Regions from separate parts of the Streptomyces sp. NPDC005141 genome, predicted to be linked through region 1. Evidence: riboswitches for the same ligand, from Rfam matches in the RefSeq annotation. Region 1 holds a riboswitch; the other holds the start of a gene.
What was found. A riboswitch is a leader RNA that binds a small molecule or an ion and turns the genes downstream of it on or off. The one in region 1 is predicted to bind cobalamin.

Region 1 (8,077 bases):
GCAGATTGATCTCGGCCGGACTGCCGGCTCCCTCACAGATCACCGCGTCATACGTGCCCCGCAACTGGGCCAGACAGTCGAGGACGGTCCCGAGGAGTGCTTCCTGCCGCCCGCCGTGCAGCCTTTCCCCGGGAGACACGACGGCCGACGGCGCCTCCGCCGCGTGCCCGGGTCCCCCGAAGAACCCGCGGGCGCTCATCTCGCCCACCGGCTTGCCCATCAGCACGACCTGGCTGCTGCGGTCGCTGCCCGGCTTGAGCAGCACGGGATTCATCAGCGCGGTCGGCTCCACCCGGGCGGCCTGCGCCTGCATGGCCTGCGCCCGCCCGATCTCGGCGCCCTCGCGCGTCACGAACGAGTTCAGGGACATGTTCTGCGCCTTGAAGGGCGCGACCTTGACGCCCTGCCGCACCAGCCACCGGCAGATCCCGGCGGTCACGACGCTCTTGCCCGCGTCGGAGGTGGTTCCGGCGATCAGCAGCCCGCCGCTCATGCGGTGCGCCCCTTCCTGGTGAGCAGGACCCGTCCGGCGGTGCTCACGCCGAGCGCGAGCCAGCCGACGCGGCGGGAGAGCCGTACGGATCGTTCGATGTCGTGGACGTGGACGGCGCGTCCGGCGTCGTTGAGCACGGGACGGTGCTCGACCCGGCCCCCGTACGACAGGGTGCCGCCGAGCCGCACGCCAAGCGCTCCGGCGAACGAGGCCTCCACGGGCCCGGCGTTGGGACTCGGATGTCTGCGGGCGTCCGCGCGCCAGGCGCGCACTGCGCCGCGCGGGTCGCCCCCCGCCGCGGCGGCGAGGACGGCGGTCAGCCGGGCTCCCGGCCAGCCGGCGACATCGTCGAGCCGGGCGGAGGCCCAGCCGTAGCGCCGGTACCGGGGGGACTTGTGCCCGACCATGGCGTCGAGAGTGTTCGCGGCGCGGAAGGCGACGAGGCCCGGCACACCGCCGAGGGCGCCCCAGACCAGAGCGCCGACCACGGCGTCGGAGGTGTTCTCGGCGACGGACTCGACGACGGCACGCGCGATGCCGTCGGCGTCCAGCGCCTGCGGGTCACGCCCGCACAGATGCGGCAGCCGTTCCCGGGCGACCTCGATGTCACCGGCCGCGAGCGCGCCGGCGACGGCCCGAGCCTCACGGCCGAGGGAGGTCCCCCCGACGACGGCCCAGGTGGTGGCGGCGGTCAGCGCGACGGAGGCGGTACGCGAGGTGCGGACGGAATGACGCGCGAGCGCGGCCAGTCCGGTGGCACCGCCCACGCAGACGGCCGTGTGCAGCGCGCCCCACCCGCGGTGGTCCCGCCACAGCGCCCGCTCCACGGACGCGGCGGCCCGCCCGAACGCGGCGACCGGATGCCCCCGGCGGGGATCGCCGAGCAGCAGGTCGCCGAGGAGGCCGGCGGCGGCGCCGTACGCGAAGACGCGATCGGCACGCACGGGGTCAGCCGGCCGTGGGGTGGAGCGGAACCCTCGTACTCAGCGAAATGGGCAACGGGCAGCCGCGCATGGCGATATGTCCTCACTCAGGGTGTCCACGCCCTGGTTCGACGAGACCGGCGGTGAGAGTTCCTGGCTCCCGGGGAGTTTCTTCCCCGATGACAGTGGCGGGACCGCGCCGGATTCGCACCGGCTTCCTCTCATGCCGCCGTACTTGGCTCCGGCAGTCCACCACGGGGCGAGAACGGCCGTCAACTGGCTGTTGACCTGCGGAGGGAGAGTGTGCGAAGGCCCACATACGCGTGGGGTGCGGGACGGTGATCCGTCCCGCACCCCACGCGAAGTGCCGCTCGGCGCAACCCCTGTTCGGGCCGCTCGATCCGGGTTACTTGGTCATGATCAGAGAGATGCCGTACACCACCGCCGCGGCGCAGGCCGCGAAGCAGACGTACGCGCCCGTGGCGGCCGCGACCGCGGAACCGCCCTGGGCCGACTCCTTCTTGGAGAGGCCGGCGACACCCAGGGTGAAGAGGGCGACGAGGGCCACGGTCACTCCGAGGCTGACCCCGAAGACGGACCCGAGGGCTGACCAGTCGATGTGCATGCTGTTTCTTCCTTCGGTTCTCAGGCCACGGGGGACGGCGCCGACGGGGCCGCCGCGGGCTCGGCGGGAGCCGGGATGGTGGCCGTGAGGTCCTCGGCCACGGTGCCGGCCGGGGGCGGGGTGACGGCGGCGATGGCCTGGGTCACCACACCGGCGGGCTCCTCGGCGTCGTTCACGTTGGTGTGGTCGATCACCTCGCGGCGCGAGCGGCGCCAGATCGCGAAGCTGGACCCGACCAGGAAGACCGCGACGAGCGTGGTGCCCCAGGCGCCGAAGCCGGTGACCCACTCGGCGAGCGCGCCGACCAGGGCGGCGGCGGGCAGTGTGAGGATCCAGGCGACGACCATACGGGTGGCGGTGGACCAGCGGACCACGCCGCCCTTGCGGCCGAGGCCCGCACCCATCACGGAACCGGAGACCGAGTGCGTGGTGGAGAGGGAGAAGCCGATGTGCGAAGACGCCAGGATGACCGTGGCCGCGCTGGTCTGGGCGGCGAAGCCCTGCTGCGGCTGGAGGTCGGTCAGGCCCTTGCCCATCGTGCGGATGATGCGCCAGCCGCCCAGGTAGGTGCCGAGCGCGATGGCGAGACCGGCGCAGAGGATGACCCAGACCGGCGGGTCGGAGTCGGGAGCGACGGCGCCACCGGCGACCAGGGCCAGGGTGATGATGCCCATCGTCTTCTGCGCGTCGTTGGTGCCGTGGGCCAGCGAGACCAGGCCCGCGGAGGCTATCTGGCCGGCGCGGTACCCCTTCTTGGTGGCCTTGGTGTCGGCGTTGCCACTGAGCTTGTACGACAGCCGGGTGGCGAACATCGCGGCCAGACCGGCGACGATCGGGGCCGCGACGGCGGGGAGGAGCACCTTGCCGACCAGGACGTCCCCGTGCACCGCGCCGGTACCGGCGGAGGCGATGGTGGCGCCGACCAGGCCGCCCATGAGGGCGTGCGAGGAGCTGGACGGGAGACCGACGAGCCACGTCACCAGGTTCCAGAGGATCGCGCCGACGAGGGCGGCGAAGATCACTTCTGGCTGGATGCCGGATTCATCGACGAGGCCTTTGGAGATCGTGTTGGCGACCTCCACCGAGAGGAAGGCGCCGACAAGGTTGAGGGCGGCGGACATGGCCACCGCGACCTTGGGCTTGAGTGCGCCGGTCGAGATGGTGGTGGCCATCGCGTTGGCGGTGTCGTGGAAACCGTTCGTGAAATCGAACACGAGAGCGGTGACGATCACGATTCCGAGGAGGAGCGTGATGTGTTCCATTTACCCAGGCTTCTGTTGGACGTCAGTGGCAGGGGGACCGTAAGCAACCTGGGTGAACGGAAGATGAACTGGGGCGGGCTGCGCGGTGACCCGAACGGCGAATCGCCCCTCCGCTTGTGCTGAAGGGGCGAAGCCGCGGGTCGAACGGATGCGGAATTTCTGGCTCCGGTCCGGGTCGCCACCCCGGGTGAGCCGCTCGAGCTGAGCCCGGGATCCATGGAAGGGATTCTGGTCACCCGGCAGGCTGCCGCCGTTGTCGTACTGTCAGAAGGTCCACACGGACCAGCCGGCGGCAGTCGGCCGGCGTCCGCCGGGTCGTAACGGGTCGGCCACAGGGCGTGATTCGCGGCAAAAGCCCTGCTGGAGCCGGTGCAGGCGTTCCACCAATGCGTTGTGGTGTAAATCACAGGACGTCGATCGGTCTCCCGCCGGACCTCGTCGCTGAAAGCCTTGATCCAGTTCGCGCCCTTTCGGAGGCTCTGCTTCCGTCCTGCAGCGCGTCCGCCCGAGGTGCGCCCACGGGCGCGCCTGGCAGGATCGCGGCATGGCTGAGCGGCACCGGGACGCACGGGACGGGCGGGAGGACCCAGCGATGGCGGACGAGTGCGACGAGCGGGACGAGGCGGCTGCGAGGGACACGGGGGACGCCGTCCGGCGGGCCTGGGACGAGCTCGTCACGACGGCCCGCCGGACCGTGACCGACGGGCTGGTCGTCGGTACGTCGGGCAACGTCTCCGTCCGCGTCGGCGACACCGTCCTGGTCACACCCACGGGCGTGCCCTACGACCGGCTGACGCACGACGACATCGTCGGTGTCGGCCTCGACGGCCGGCAGCTGCTCGGTTCGCTCCGTCCGACGAGCGAACTGCCGATGCACCTCGCCGTCTACCGGGAGACCGACGCCCGGGCCGTCGTCCACACCCACGCCCCCCACGCGACGGCCGTCTCGACCCTCGTCCCCGGTCTCCCGCCGATCCACTACATGACCGGCGCCCTCGGCGGCCCGGTCCGCGTCGCCCCCTACGCGACGTACGGCACGCCGGAGTTGGCCGAGAACATGCTGCGGGCCCTGACCGAGCGCAGCGCCTGCCTCCTCCAGAACCACGGCACCGTCGCCTACGGAGCCTCGCTGGACCAGGCGTACGACCGCACGGCCCAGCTCGAATGGATGTGCCGCGTCTGGCTCCTGGCCTCCTCGGTCCCGGGCCTGACGCCCGCCCTGATCTCACCGGACCGACTCCAGGAGGCGGCCGAGAGCCTGCGGGGGTACGGCCAGAAGGGATAGGGCCGGGAAGGGGCACGGCCGGAAGGGGCACGGGCGGGACGGGCGCGGGCGGGACGGGCGCGGGCGGGAGGTGCCTGGGCGGAAGTGGACAGGACCTGAAGGGGCCAGGACCTGAAGGGGCAGGACCGGGAAGGGGCAGGACCGGAACGCCAGGACCGGGAAGGGGCAGGACCGGAACGCCAGGACCGGGAAGGGGTACGGCCCGAACGAGGTGTGGCCCGGCCGTCGCCGGGCGTCGTGCTCCGGCCGCCGGCACGCCGCGCACGCCGCGCACGCGGGGTCCGATGCACCGCGCCCGTCACCCCTTGTGCCCTTCCCGCTGGCCGATGACGGGATCCGCCGGGAAACTGGTCGAGTGCGCACCCTAAGAGCCACGGCAGCGGCCGTCACCGTAGCCATAGCCGCGGGCGCGGCCTCCGTGGCGGCAGGCCGGTTCGCCAGCGACGCCGCGCTGAAGACGAGGCCCGGCAAGCCGCTGCCCAGCGAACCCCGCCTCACCGTGCACGCCACGACGGCGGGCGGAATCACCCTGACCCGGGCCCTGGCCTCCCGGCGCCCGGGAACCTACGGCCTCTCGGGAGACGGCTCCCACGCGGTCGTCGGCCCCCTCATGAACTCCGTCCCCCACACCGCCGACACCGTCGTCCGCCGGCTGGAAGGCGTCACGCACGGTTCCCTGGAACCCGGCGACAAGGTGTGGCTCACCCCGAACCTGTACGTCGGCGACCCCGGGTCCGCCCTCGGACTCGAACACGCCGACGTCGACGTGCCCGGCGAACTCGGTGCCCTGCCCGCATGGTTCCTGCCCGCCGTCCGCGACACCTGGGTCATCACCGTGCACGGCCTGGGCGCCACCCGGGAACACCCCATGAACGTGATGGGGTTCCTGAACAGCCGGCACTTCCCCGTCCTCGACCTCGCCTACCGCGGAGACCTCGGCGCACCCCGCCCGCCGGACGGGCTGAACCACCTCGGCGAGACCGAGTGGCGCGACCTCGACGCCGCCATCCGGTACGCCGTGCGGTACGGCGCCGAGCGGGTCGTCCTGTACGGCTGGTCCACCGGCGCCACCATGGCGCTGCGCGCCGCCGCCCACTCCGCGCTGCGCGAGCGGATCTCCGGGCTCGTCCTGGACTCGCCGGTCCTCGACTGGGAGACCACCCTGCGCGCCCTCGCGGGCGCCCGCCACACCCCGCGCGTCCTGCTGCCGCTCGCGGTGCGCGCCGCCCAGGGCCGCACCGGGGTACGCGGAGACCGCATCGCGAACGCCGCGCATCCCGACCAGCTCAAGGTGCCGACGCTGCTGGTGCACGGCCCGGACGACACCATCGCCCCCTGGGGACCCTCGCGCCGCCTGGCCGCGAGCCGCCCCGACCTGGTCACCCTGCACACCGTCCCGAACGCCCCGCACGGCGCCATGTGGAACGCCGACCCGGCGAGCTACGAAGAAGCCCTGCGCCGATTCCTCACCCCCCTGATGTAGGCCACCCCCTGAGCGAAGCCGCCTCGCGCCCCCGGCGTGGGCGGGGCGGAGGGCGGGCCGGGGCTCCGCGCGAGACATCCCGGCGGGCGCGAAGGCGCGCTTCCGGTTCGGTCCCGAACAACTCCGCGCGCCCCTTTTCCCCGCGTGTCGAATGCCCCGAGAAGCCCCCGCTCGTGCCACTTCCGCAGCCCGCGACGGCATTCCGTTTGGGTTTTCGGACCGTCAACCGGAAGACTGCACCCGTGACGTCCCGTAACCCGCGCGACTCCAGGCTCCGACTCGTCAGCCCGCGGCCCCTCGCGGCCGCTCCCCGAGCGGTGACCCAGCGCCGCACGCGCCGCCCCGCACCGCGACCGCCGGAGGGCACACCGCCTCCCGCGGAACTCGCGCGCATGGCGCGCACCGGCCTGTCCGACGCGGCCCGGGTCGCGCGCTGGGCCGACGCCGCCCTGCGCCCGGGGCGCGACGGCGCGAACCCCGGCGACAAGGGCGCCCTCTCCGACGCCACCGCGGAACGGGCCGCCGCGGACCTCGGGCTGACCCCCGTTCAGGCCCGCGCCGACTGGGACACCGCCCGCCTCGCCGGCCTCATCGAGGTGCACGGCGACAGCGCCCGCCCGGGCTGGCGGCTGCGCGCCTGGAGCCGCGACGACAGCGCCGTCCTGCGCGGCTGGGTCGCCCTCTTCGACGCCTGGTCCCTCGCGTACCCCGAACCCCTGGACCGCGAGCCCGCGGCCGTCGCCGAGGTCGTCTCCGCGATGCCCCAGGTGCTCTCCTTCCTCCAGCTCTCCGCCGGGCCCGTCCCCGTGGATCAGCTCCTCGACCTCCTCGGGCAGCGCGTCACGGAACTGCGCACCGAGCGCTGCGAAATCCCCTACGGCCCGGACCCCGAGCCCGCCCCGGAGCCCGCCGAGGTCCCGGACGCCCCTCTCGCCCCCCTCCTCGACTGGGCCCTGAACGCCCTCGCCTCGGTCGGCGCGCTGACCTACGGCGCGGGACAGGCCACCCTCACCCCGCTCGGCAGCTGGGCGGTCTGGGTCAAGCTGGAGCAGATCTGCGTCGCCGCGCAGAGCCCCGCCGGGAACATCGAGCAGTCCGCCGAGGACATGCTCCGCGGCTGTGCCCAGCTCCGCCCCAACGCCGCCCGCGCCGAGTACCGCGCCTGGCTCGCCGCCCGTACGGTCGGCAGTGCCGTCACCGAACTCATCGCCGCCGCCCGCGGCGAGGACGCCCTCACCCGGGGCCTCGCGTTCGAGGCGCTGCGCGTGGTCGGCGCCCCCGCCGAGCCCGATGTGCGCGCCGTGGTCGAGGAGACCTCGCTGCGCCCCTACGCCCTGCTGTGGCTCGCCGAACACGACGGCCACGACCCCGAGGACGCCCACGAGGTCCTCACCCGCGCCGAGTCCACCTGGCTGTGGGTCGACACGGCGGCGGCCGTCGCCGACCACGGTGAGGCCCCGCTCCTCGTCCGCCATCTGGAGGCCGCGGTACAGCCCACCGTGCCCGCGCTCCTCGACGAGGTGCGCGCGGTCGGGCACCCGCGCACGGTGCAGGTGCTGGTCGCGCTCGCCGCCGCCCACCCGGACCCGGCACTCGCCAAAGCCGTACGCCGGGCCGCCTTCCAGGTGCACACCGGGGGGAGCTGACCGGGGAACAGGCCGGGGGAAGCCGGCCGGGGGCCGACGCGCGGCCGCCGACCGGCAGGGGCCCGCGCAGCTGCCCGGCGGGCGTCCTACGCGCCTATCTCCGGGGCGTAGGTGCCGAAGCTCCAGATGTTGCCCTCGATGTCACGGGCCATGTAATCCCGCGAGCCGTAGTCCTGGTCGGTCGGGGTCATCAGGATCTCCGCGCCGTGGTCCACGGCCCGCTGGTGGTGTGCGTCGACGTCGTCCACGACGATGTACACCCCGCACGGGCCCGCACTCTTCATCGCCTCGTCGAAGCGGCCGCCGCGGCCTTTGGAGCCGAGCATCACCGCGCCGTTGCCCTGCACCAGCTCGGCGTGC
Region 2 (8,077 bases), on a different contig from region 1:
AGGCCGCGGTGCGGTCCTCGGGGTCGGGCAGGTAGGTGTCGAGCAGCGTCAGATAGAACTGGACGTGCACCGCCTCCTCGAAGAGCTGACGGCTCAGGTAGAGCCGCGCCTCGGGGGAGTTGATGTGCTTGTACAGCGTCAGTACCAGGTTGTTCGCCACGATCGAGTCACCCGTCGCGAAGAACGCGACCAGCCGGCCGATCATGTGCTGCTCGCCCGGCGTCAGCTTCGCGAGGTCGGCGACGTCCGAGTGGAGGTCGACCTCCTCGACGGTCCAGGTGTTCTTGATGGCGTCCCGGTAGCGCTCGTAGAAGTCCGGGTAGCGCATGGGACGGAGGGTGAGTTCGAAGCCCGGGTCGAGCAGGTTCTTCTGGGTGTTCGTGTCGGTCATTACTGGCAGGCCTCGCAGGACTCGGGGTTTTCCAGGGAGCAGGCGACGGCGTCGGGGTCGGCCACCTGCTGGACGGGGATGGTCTTCTCGGGCTGCGCCTGGGCCTGGGCCGCGCGGGCGATGCGCGTCGCGGGACGGGACCGCAGGTAGTACGTCGTCTTCAGGCCCGACTTCCAGGCGTAGGAGTACATCGAGGAGAGCTTGCCGATGGTCGGCGTCTCCAGGAACAGGTTCAGGGACTGCGCCTGGTCCAGGAACGGGGTCCGGGCGGCGGCCATGTCGATCAGGCCGCGCTGCGGGATCTCCCACGCCGTGCGGTACAGGTCGCGGACGTCCTGCGGGACCCAGGTGAAGCCCTGCACCGAGCCGCTGGACTCGCGCAGTGCCTCGCGGGTCTGCGCGTCCCACACGCCGAGCCGCTTCAGCTCGTCCACCAGGTAGGAGTTGACCTGGAGGAACTCGCCGGAGAGGGTCTCGCGCTTGAACAGGTTCGACACCTGCGGCTCGATGCACTCGTACACGCCCGCGATGGACGCGATGGTGGCGGTGGGCGCGATCGCGAGGAGCAGCGAGTTGCGCATGCCGACCGAGGCGATCCGCTGCCGCAGGGCCGCCCAGCGCTCCGGCCAGTTCAGCTCGACGTCGAAGTGGTCCGGGTGCAGCACGCCCCGGGCGGTACGGGTCTTCTCCCAGGCCGGGAACGGGCCGATGGGGGTCTCCCCCGCACCGGAGCCTGTCGAAGGTGCTTGGGGGCGCTCGGCGAGGTCCGCGGAGGCCTCGTAGGCGGCGAGCATGATGCGCTCGGCGATCCGGGTGGACAGGGCGCGGGCCTGCGGCGAGTCGAAGGGCAGCCGCATCTTGAAGAAGACGTCCTGCAGACCCATCACGCCGAGGCCGACCGGACGCCAGCGGGAGTTGGAGCGGCCCGCCTGTTCGGTCGGGTAGAAGTTGATGTCGACGACGCGGTCGAGGAAGGTCACCGCGGTGCGGACGGTCTCGTCGAGCCGCTCCCAGTCGATGTCCTGACCGACCACGAACGCGCCCAGGTTGACCGAGCCCAGGTTGCAGACCGCCGTCTCCCCGTCGTCCGTGACCTCCAGGATCTCGGTGCACAGGTTCGAGGAGTGGACGGTGTGGCCCGGCTCCGCCGTCTGGTTGGCGGTGCGGTTGGCGGCGTCCTTGAAGGTCATCCAGCCGTTGCCGGTCTGCGCGAGGGTGCGCATCATGCGGCCGTACAGGTCGCGGGCCGGGATGGTCTTCCTGGCGAGGCCCGCCTCCTCGGCCTTGCGGTAGGCCGCGTCGAACGCGTCGCCCCACAGGTCGACCAGTTCCGGCACGTCGGAGGGGGAGAAGAGCGACCAGGTGCCGTCCTCGTTCACCCGGCGCATGAACTCGTCCGGGATCCAGTGCGCGAGGTTCAGGTTGTGCGTACGCCGGGCGTCCTCACCGGTGTTGTCGCGCAGCTCCAGGAACTCCTCGATGTCGGAGTGCCAGGTCTCCAGGTAGACCGCGGCCGCGCCCTTGCGCCGGCCGCCCTGGTTCACCGCGGCGACCGAGGCGTCGAGCGTCTTGAGGAACGGGACGATGCCGTTGGAGTGCCCGTTCGTGCCGCGGATCAGCGAACCGCGCGAGCGGATGCGGGAGTAGGACAGGCCGATGCCGCCCGCGTGCTTCGACAGGCGCGCCACCTGGTGGTAGCGGTCGTAGATGGAGTCCAGCTCGTCCAGCGGGGAGTCGAGGAGGTAGCAGGACGACATCTGGGGGTGCCGCGTACCGGAGTTGAAGAGCGTGGGGGAGGAGGGGAGGTAGTCCAGGCGGCTCATGAGCCGGTAGAGCGCGGTGACTTCGTCCACCGAGCGGGCCGTGTCGTCCTCGGCGAGGCCGGAGGCCACCCGGAGCATGAAGTGCTGGGGCGTCTCGACGACGCTGCGGGTGATCGGGTGCCGGAGCAGATAGCGGCTGTGCAGCGTGCGCAGCCCGAAGTAGCCGAAGCGGTCGTCGGCGTCCTCGGCGAAGGACGCGGCGATCAACGCGTCGAGGCGGGCCGTGTGCAGGCGGACGAACTCGGCCGTGCGGTCGGCGATCAGGCCCTCGCGGTGGCCGACGGCGACCGACTCGGAGAAGGTCGTGACGCCCTGGGAGGCGGCCTCCGCGGCGATGCTGATCGTGAGCAGGCGGGCGGCCAGCCGGGAGTAGGCGGGATCCTCGGAGATGAGCCCTGCGGCCGCCTCGGTGGCCAGTTCGCGCAGCTCGGCCTCGTCGGCGCGGGCGGACCGGCCGCGCAGCGCCGCGGCGGCGACCCGGCCGGGGTCGGCGTCGGGGAGGTCGGCGGTGAGATCCGTCAGGGTCCGCAGCAGCGCGGCTCCGGGACCGTCGGTCTCCACCGGGGCCTGCTGCGCGGTCAGTGAAGCCGGATCGGCTGGCGCGATGGTCACGTGGGACTCTCCCTCGCTCGGCACGGGGCCTTGCGGGGAGGCAGGGGGCACACGGGAGCGCTTCTGGGCAGCAGCGCACCGCGTCCACCGGCCCATTCCGCGAGGCCCGGACGTCGTCGGCACCCGGGCCGGACGGCCGGGGCGCGCTGTCGGCAGGTCCTCGGACTGACGCGAGTGCGGGCGCGTGGATACGCGAACACACACAAGTACACCGTTGCGGGACAGTTCCGGATTCGCACCGGATTCCCCTGCGGCGACAGCGACCATGAGCATACATCTTGTGCCGGGCTTCGGGAGTACCCCCACATGTTGTGTCGAGTCGGTGTCAGGGAGCGCTACGGAGCGTGCTGGAGCGTCAACTCGTAGGTGAGCGGCCGGATGTCGTCGGGCTGCGTACGAGGGCCTCGCGGCGCCCGCCCGGCACGGCGACGGGCCGCCGGCTTCCCGCCCGGCGGCCCGTCGTACGGCGCTGTCGCTTCCTGCCGGCTAGTGGCTCGCGCCCGCCGTGGCCGGGGGGAGCTCCGTCTCGACGCCGGGGTCTCCCGCGTCGGCCGTGTAGTCCCCGGGCGACGTCTCGTCGACGCCGTCCGGGGCCTTGAACGCCCGCAGGGCGAAGGTGAGGGCGACGGAGACGGCCACGTTCAGGAGGAACGCCGTCAGGCCGATGTAGCCGATCTCCCCGATGCCGGGGATCTCCTTCGAGCTGCCGCCGAAGTGCTTCTGGGTCGGCGAGGCCACCCCGTACGCGGCGATCGTGCCGTAGAGCATGCCGACGGCCCATCCGCCGAGCAGGGCCCAGCGGTGGAACCAGCGGGTGAACAGCCCGCCGACCAGCGCCGGGAACGTCTGCAGGATCCAGATGCCGCCGAGCAGCTGGAAGTTGATCGCGACGGTCTTGTCCATGGTCAGGACGAAGACCAGCGCGCCCACCTTCACCAGGAGCGAGACCAGCTTGGAGACCTGGGTCTCCTGCCGCGGGGTCGCGTCCGGCTTGATGAAGTCCTTGTAGATGTTGCGGGTGAAGAGGTTCGCGGCCGCGATGGACATGATGGCCGCCGGGACGAGTGCCCCGATGCCGATGGCGGCGAAGGCCACGCCCGCGAACCAGTCCGGGAACATGTTCTCGAAGAGCTGGGGGATGGCGAGCTGGCCGTTCTGCACCTTCACGCCGGCCGCGATCGCCATGAACCCGAGCAGGGCGAGCAGGCCCAGCATCAGCGAGTACAGCGGCAGGATCGTGGTGTTCCGGCGGATCACCTCGCGGCTGCGGCTGGACAGCGTCGCGGTGATCGAGTGCGGATACATGAACAGCGCCAGTGCGGAGCCGAGCGCGAGGGTGGCGTACGTCCACTGGCCCGCCTCGGCGGGGACGAGCCCGCCGGCGCCCGCGGCCGTGTACTTGTCGCTCGCCGCCTTGAAGATCTCGTCGAAGCCGCCGAGCTTGATCGGGATGTAGATGATGGCCACCGCGATCACGATGTAGATCAGGGTGTCCTTCACGAACGCGATCAGGGCGGGGGCCCGCAGCCCCGAGGAGTAGGTGTACGCGGCCAGCACGCCGAAGGCGATGAGGAGCGGCAGGTCCTTGACGAACCAGTTGGTGCTCTCGCCGCCGCCCACGCCCATCACGTCGAGGACGGCCTGGATGCCGACCAGCTGGAGCGCGATGTACGGCATGGTGGCCAGGATTCCGGTGACGGCCACGGCGAGGGACAGGCCCTTGGAGCCGAAGCGGCCGCGCACGAAGTCCGAGGTCGTCACATAGCCGTGCTTGTGGGAGACCGACCAGAGGCGGGGCAGGAAGGTGAAGATCAGCGGGTAGACCAGGATCGTGTACGGCACGGCGAAGAAGCCGGCCGCGCCCGCCGCGTAGATCGCCGCCGGTACGGCGACGAAGGTGTACGCCGTGTAGAGGTCGCCGCCGAGCAGGAACCAGGTCACCCAGGTGCCGAAGGACCGGCCGCCCAGGCCCCATTCGTCGAGGCTGTGTTCGTTGTCGGCCCTGCGCCAGCGCGCGGCCAGGAAGCCCATGACCGTGACGGCCAGGAAGAAGAAGACGAAGACGCCGAGGGCGACGCCGTTCACACCGTCGTTCATGCTCCGGCACCTCCCTTCACGGAGGTGCGGGCCCGCTGGTCACGCTTCCACAGCACGTACGCGGTCACGGTCAGCGCCGTGGAGAGGGGCACCCACAGCATCTGGTACCAGTAGAAGAACGGGATGCCGATGAAGACCGGGTCGGTCTTGGCGTAGGAACCGACCCACAGCATCGCCACGAAGGGCGCGAGCAGACAGATGGCGATCACCGCACGGACCGGTGTCACCACCGGTGGTTTCACTTCGGGCAGGTCTGACATGGGTCGGCTCCGTCCCCTCATCGATCACCTGGGTAACGCGCAGGCAATCTAGGGGATGGTTCCGCTTTCGGGAACCCCTGGCCGGACGGCGGGTGTGGAGGGTTCGTGAGGGTGCGCGCGGGGCCCTCATCAGGAGCGCAACCCCTCGGAGGGGTACGGATCCTGACGGCCCGTCCGGGCCCGCGCGCCACCCCGCGCGGATCAGTCCTGCGGGCGCTTGAGTCGGGCGACGAACTTGTACCGGTCTCCCCGGTACACCGACCGCACCCATTCCACCGGCTCGCCCTGCCGGTCGAGCGAGTGGCGGGAGAGCATCAGCATGGGCAGGCCCACGTCGGTGCCGAGCAGTCCGGCCTCGCGCGGGGTCGCCAGCGAGGTCTCGATGGTCTCCTCCGCCTCGGCGAGATGGACGTCGTAGACCTCGGCGAGCGCGGTGTAGAGAGAGGTGTACTTGACGAGCGACCTGCGCAGGGCGGGAAAGCGCTTGGCGGAGAGGTGGGTCGTTTCGATGGCCATCGGCTCGCCGCTCGCGAGGCGCAGCCGCTCGATGCGCAGCACCCGGCCGCCGGCCGAGATGTCGAGCAGACCGGCGAGGCTCTCGTCCGCGGTGATGTAGCCGATGTCCAGCAGCTGCGAGGTGGGTTCGAGGCCCTGGGCGCGCATGTCCTCGGTGTACGAGGTCAGTTGGAGCGCCTGGGAGACCTTCGGTTTGGCGACGAAGGTGCCCTTGCCCTGGATGCGTTCGAGGCGGCCCTCGACGACCAGCTCCTGAAGGGCCTGCCGCACCGTGGTGCGCGAAGTGTCGAACTCGGCCGCGAGAGTCCGCTCGGGCGGTACCGGCGTACCCGGCGGCAGTGTCTCCGTCATGTCGAGCAGGTGCTTCTTGAGGCGGTAGTACTTGGGCACGCGCGCGGTACGGATGGGCGCCCCACCCTCGTTCTCCGCACTGCTGACGTCGGTGCTCATGCTCTGCCTTCCCGGCTCCGGATGCCGAAGCGACCGACCTACCGTCGGCCACGGCTCACATCGTGGCACGGCTTGACGTGCGAGTGTCCCCCGCACGCTCCGTGATCCCCTCTATATACCGTCGACGTACCCGTTGGTCTAGTCCATCGCGTACAGACGGCCGCACGGGCGGCTCCGCCGCGGGCCGTGAACAGGCCCGCTGTTTATGCCGCTTACCTACTTAAAGGTCCTTGCATATGTAGGTCCCATAACGGCCGACTGGACGGGCTTACACACCCTTGACACCCCCCTAGGTCTAGGCCAAGCTCCCCGTACTGGTCTACACCATTGGTCCAGTCCCGGCCCCACGGGTGGTACACGGCGTTATGTCACCGCGGGGAGCAGGGGGGTTTGTGACATCCCTGAGGAGGGTGGCGTGAAGCGCAAGCTGATAGCCGCGATCGGTATCGCGGGCATGATGTTCTCCATCGCGGCGTGCGGGAACGACGACAAGTCCGGGGGGTCGGACAAGGGCGCGGACGCCAAGGAGCTGACGGTCTGGCTCACGGTCGACGCGCAGAACAACTGGCCCGAGCTGGTCAAGGCGGCCGACGCGGCGATCAAGGCGAAGCACCCCGGCATCAAGATCAACCACGAGTACTACGGCTGGCCGGACAAGAACACCAAGCTCGACGCGGTCCTCGCCACCGACAAGGTGCCCGACGTGGTCGAGATGGGCAACACCGAGATGCTCGGCTACATGGTCAAGGGCGCCTTCGCTCCCCTGGACGCGGCCAAGTTCGAGAACTCGGACGCCTGGCTGGACGGCCTCAAGGCCTCCGTGACCTACGACGGCAAGGCCTACGGCGTGCCGTACTACGCCGGTGGCCGCGTCGGCAACTGGCGCAAGGATGTCGCCGCCTCCGTCGGCGTGAAGACCCCGCCGAAGACGTACAAGGAGCTCACCTCCGCCCTGGACAAGATCCAGAAGAAGCAGGGCGACAAGTTCAGCGCCTGGTACCAGCCGACCCGCGACTGGTACGCGGCCATGTCCTTCGTCTACGACGCCGGCGGCTCCATCGCGAAGGAGGAGGGCGGCCAGTGGAAGGCCAATCTCTCCTCGCCCGAGTCGGTCAAGGGCCTCACCGAGTTCAAGAACGTCGTCGACTCGTACATGCACGGCGACAAGACCAAGGACGAGTCCGACCGCTACATCGTCTACGGCCAGGGCAAGTCCGGCATGATCTTCGGCGCCGCCTGGGAGGGCGCGACCGCCGAGGACCCGAAGAGCGACAAGACCGGCAAGCTCAAGGGCAACCTCGAGAACTTCGTGATGCCCGGCCCGTCCGGCAAGAACCTCCCGGTCTTCCTGGGCGGCTCCGACCTCGCCGTCCCGGTGAAGTCGAAGGCGCAGACCGTCGCCGCCGAGTGGATCAACGCGTTCACCGGCGCCAAGGGCCAGAAGGGCCTGATGGGCAAGGGCAACCTGCCCAACAACAAGACCGACCTCGCCACCCTGAAGAACGACCCGGCGACGGTCGTCCCGGCCACCGCGGCCGAGTCCAACTGGTTCGTCCCGATGGCGCCGGGCTGGGGCCAGGTCGAGAAGGCCCAGGTCCTGCAGACCATGCTGCAGAGCATCGGCACCGGCAAGAAGTCGGTCGAGGACGCCGCGAAGGAAGCGGACGCCAAGATCGACAAGGTCATCAACACCAAGTGACCTGAGTGCAGGGCCCCGTCGGTCCTCCTTCGCGGAGGGGCGGGGCCCTGCCTCCCGTACGGCCCGGCCCGGGGCTCGCCCCCGCGGCGCCCGGCCGTGCGGGCCTTCGCTTTCGTACGACCTGAGGGACCGCTGAGGAGCGCGCGATGAGTGCCGCAGACACGACCACCCCCGCCAAGGTGCCGCCTCCGCGGCAGGCACCGCCACCGGCCGCCCCCAGGGCACCACG

Region 2: linked by a shared signal. The riboswitch ahead of ACWD68_RS05510 (ribonucleoside-diphosphate reductase subunit alpha) and the one ahead of ACWD68_RS30085 (cobalamin biosynthesis protein) in region 1 are both predicted to bind cobalamin.

What each region holds. Positions count from the first base shown of each region.
Region 1 is NZ_JBSFYW010000047.1:43,944-52,020, reverse strand. It holds gene ACWD68_RS30090 (cobyric acid synthase) at 1-493, opposite strand, end outside; gene ACWD68_RS30085 (cobalamin biosynthesis protein) at 490-1,437, opposite strand; cobalamin riboswitch at 1,545-1,685, opposite strand; gene ACWD68_RS30080 (hypothetical protein) at 1,823-2,041, opposite strand; gene ACWD68_RS30075 (anion permease) at 2,062-3,303, opposite strand; partial or broken gene ACWD68_RS30070 (GH25 family lysozyme) at 3,484-3,761, opposite strand; gene ACWD68_RS30065 (class II aldolase/adducin family protein) at 3,848-4,588, shown strand; gene ACWD68_RS30060 (alpha/beta hydrolase family protein) at 4,944-6,071, shown strand; gene ACWD68_RS30055 (hypothetical protein) at 6,314-7,717, shown strand; gene ACWD68_RS30050 (VOC family protein) at 7,804-8,077, opposite strand, start outside.
Region 2 is NZ_JBSFYW010000005.1:24,799-32,875, forward strand. It holds gene ACWD68_RS05505 (ribonucleotide-diphosphate reductase subunit beta) at 1-391, opposite strand, end outside; gene ACWD68_RS05510 (ribonucleoside-diphosphate reductase subunit alpha) at 391-2,826, opposite strand; cobalamin riboswitch at 2,961-3,109, opposite strand; gene mctP (monocarboxylate uptake permease MctP) at 3,313-4,923, opposite strand; gene ACWD68_RS05520 (DUF3311 domain-containing protein) at 4,920-5,183, opposite strand; gene ACWD68_RS05525 (GntR family transcriptional regulator) at 5,385-6,149, opposite strand; gene ACWD68_RS05530 (extracellular solute-binding protein) at 6,565-7,848, shown strand; gene ACWD68_RS05535 (carbohydrate ABC transporter permease) at 7,995-8,077, shown strand, end outside.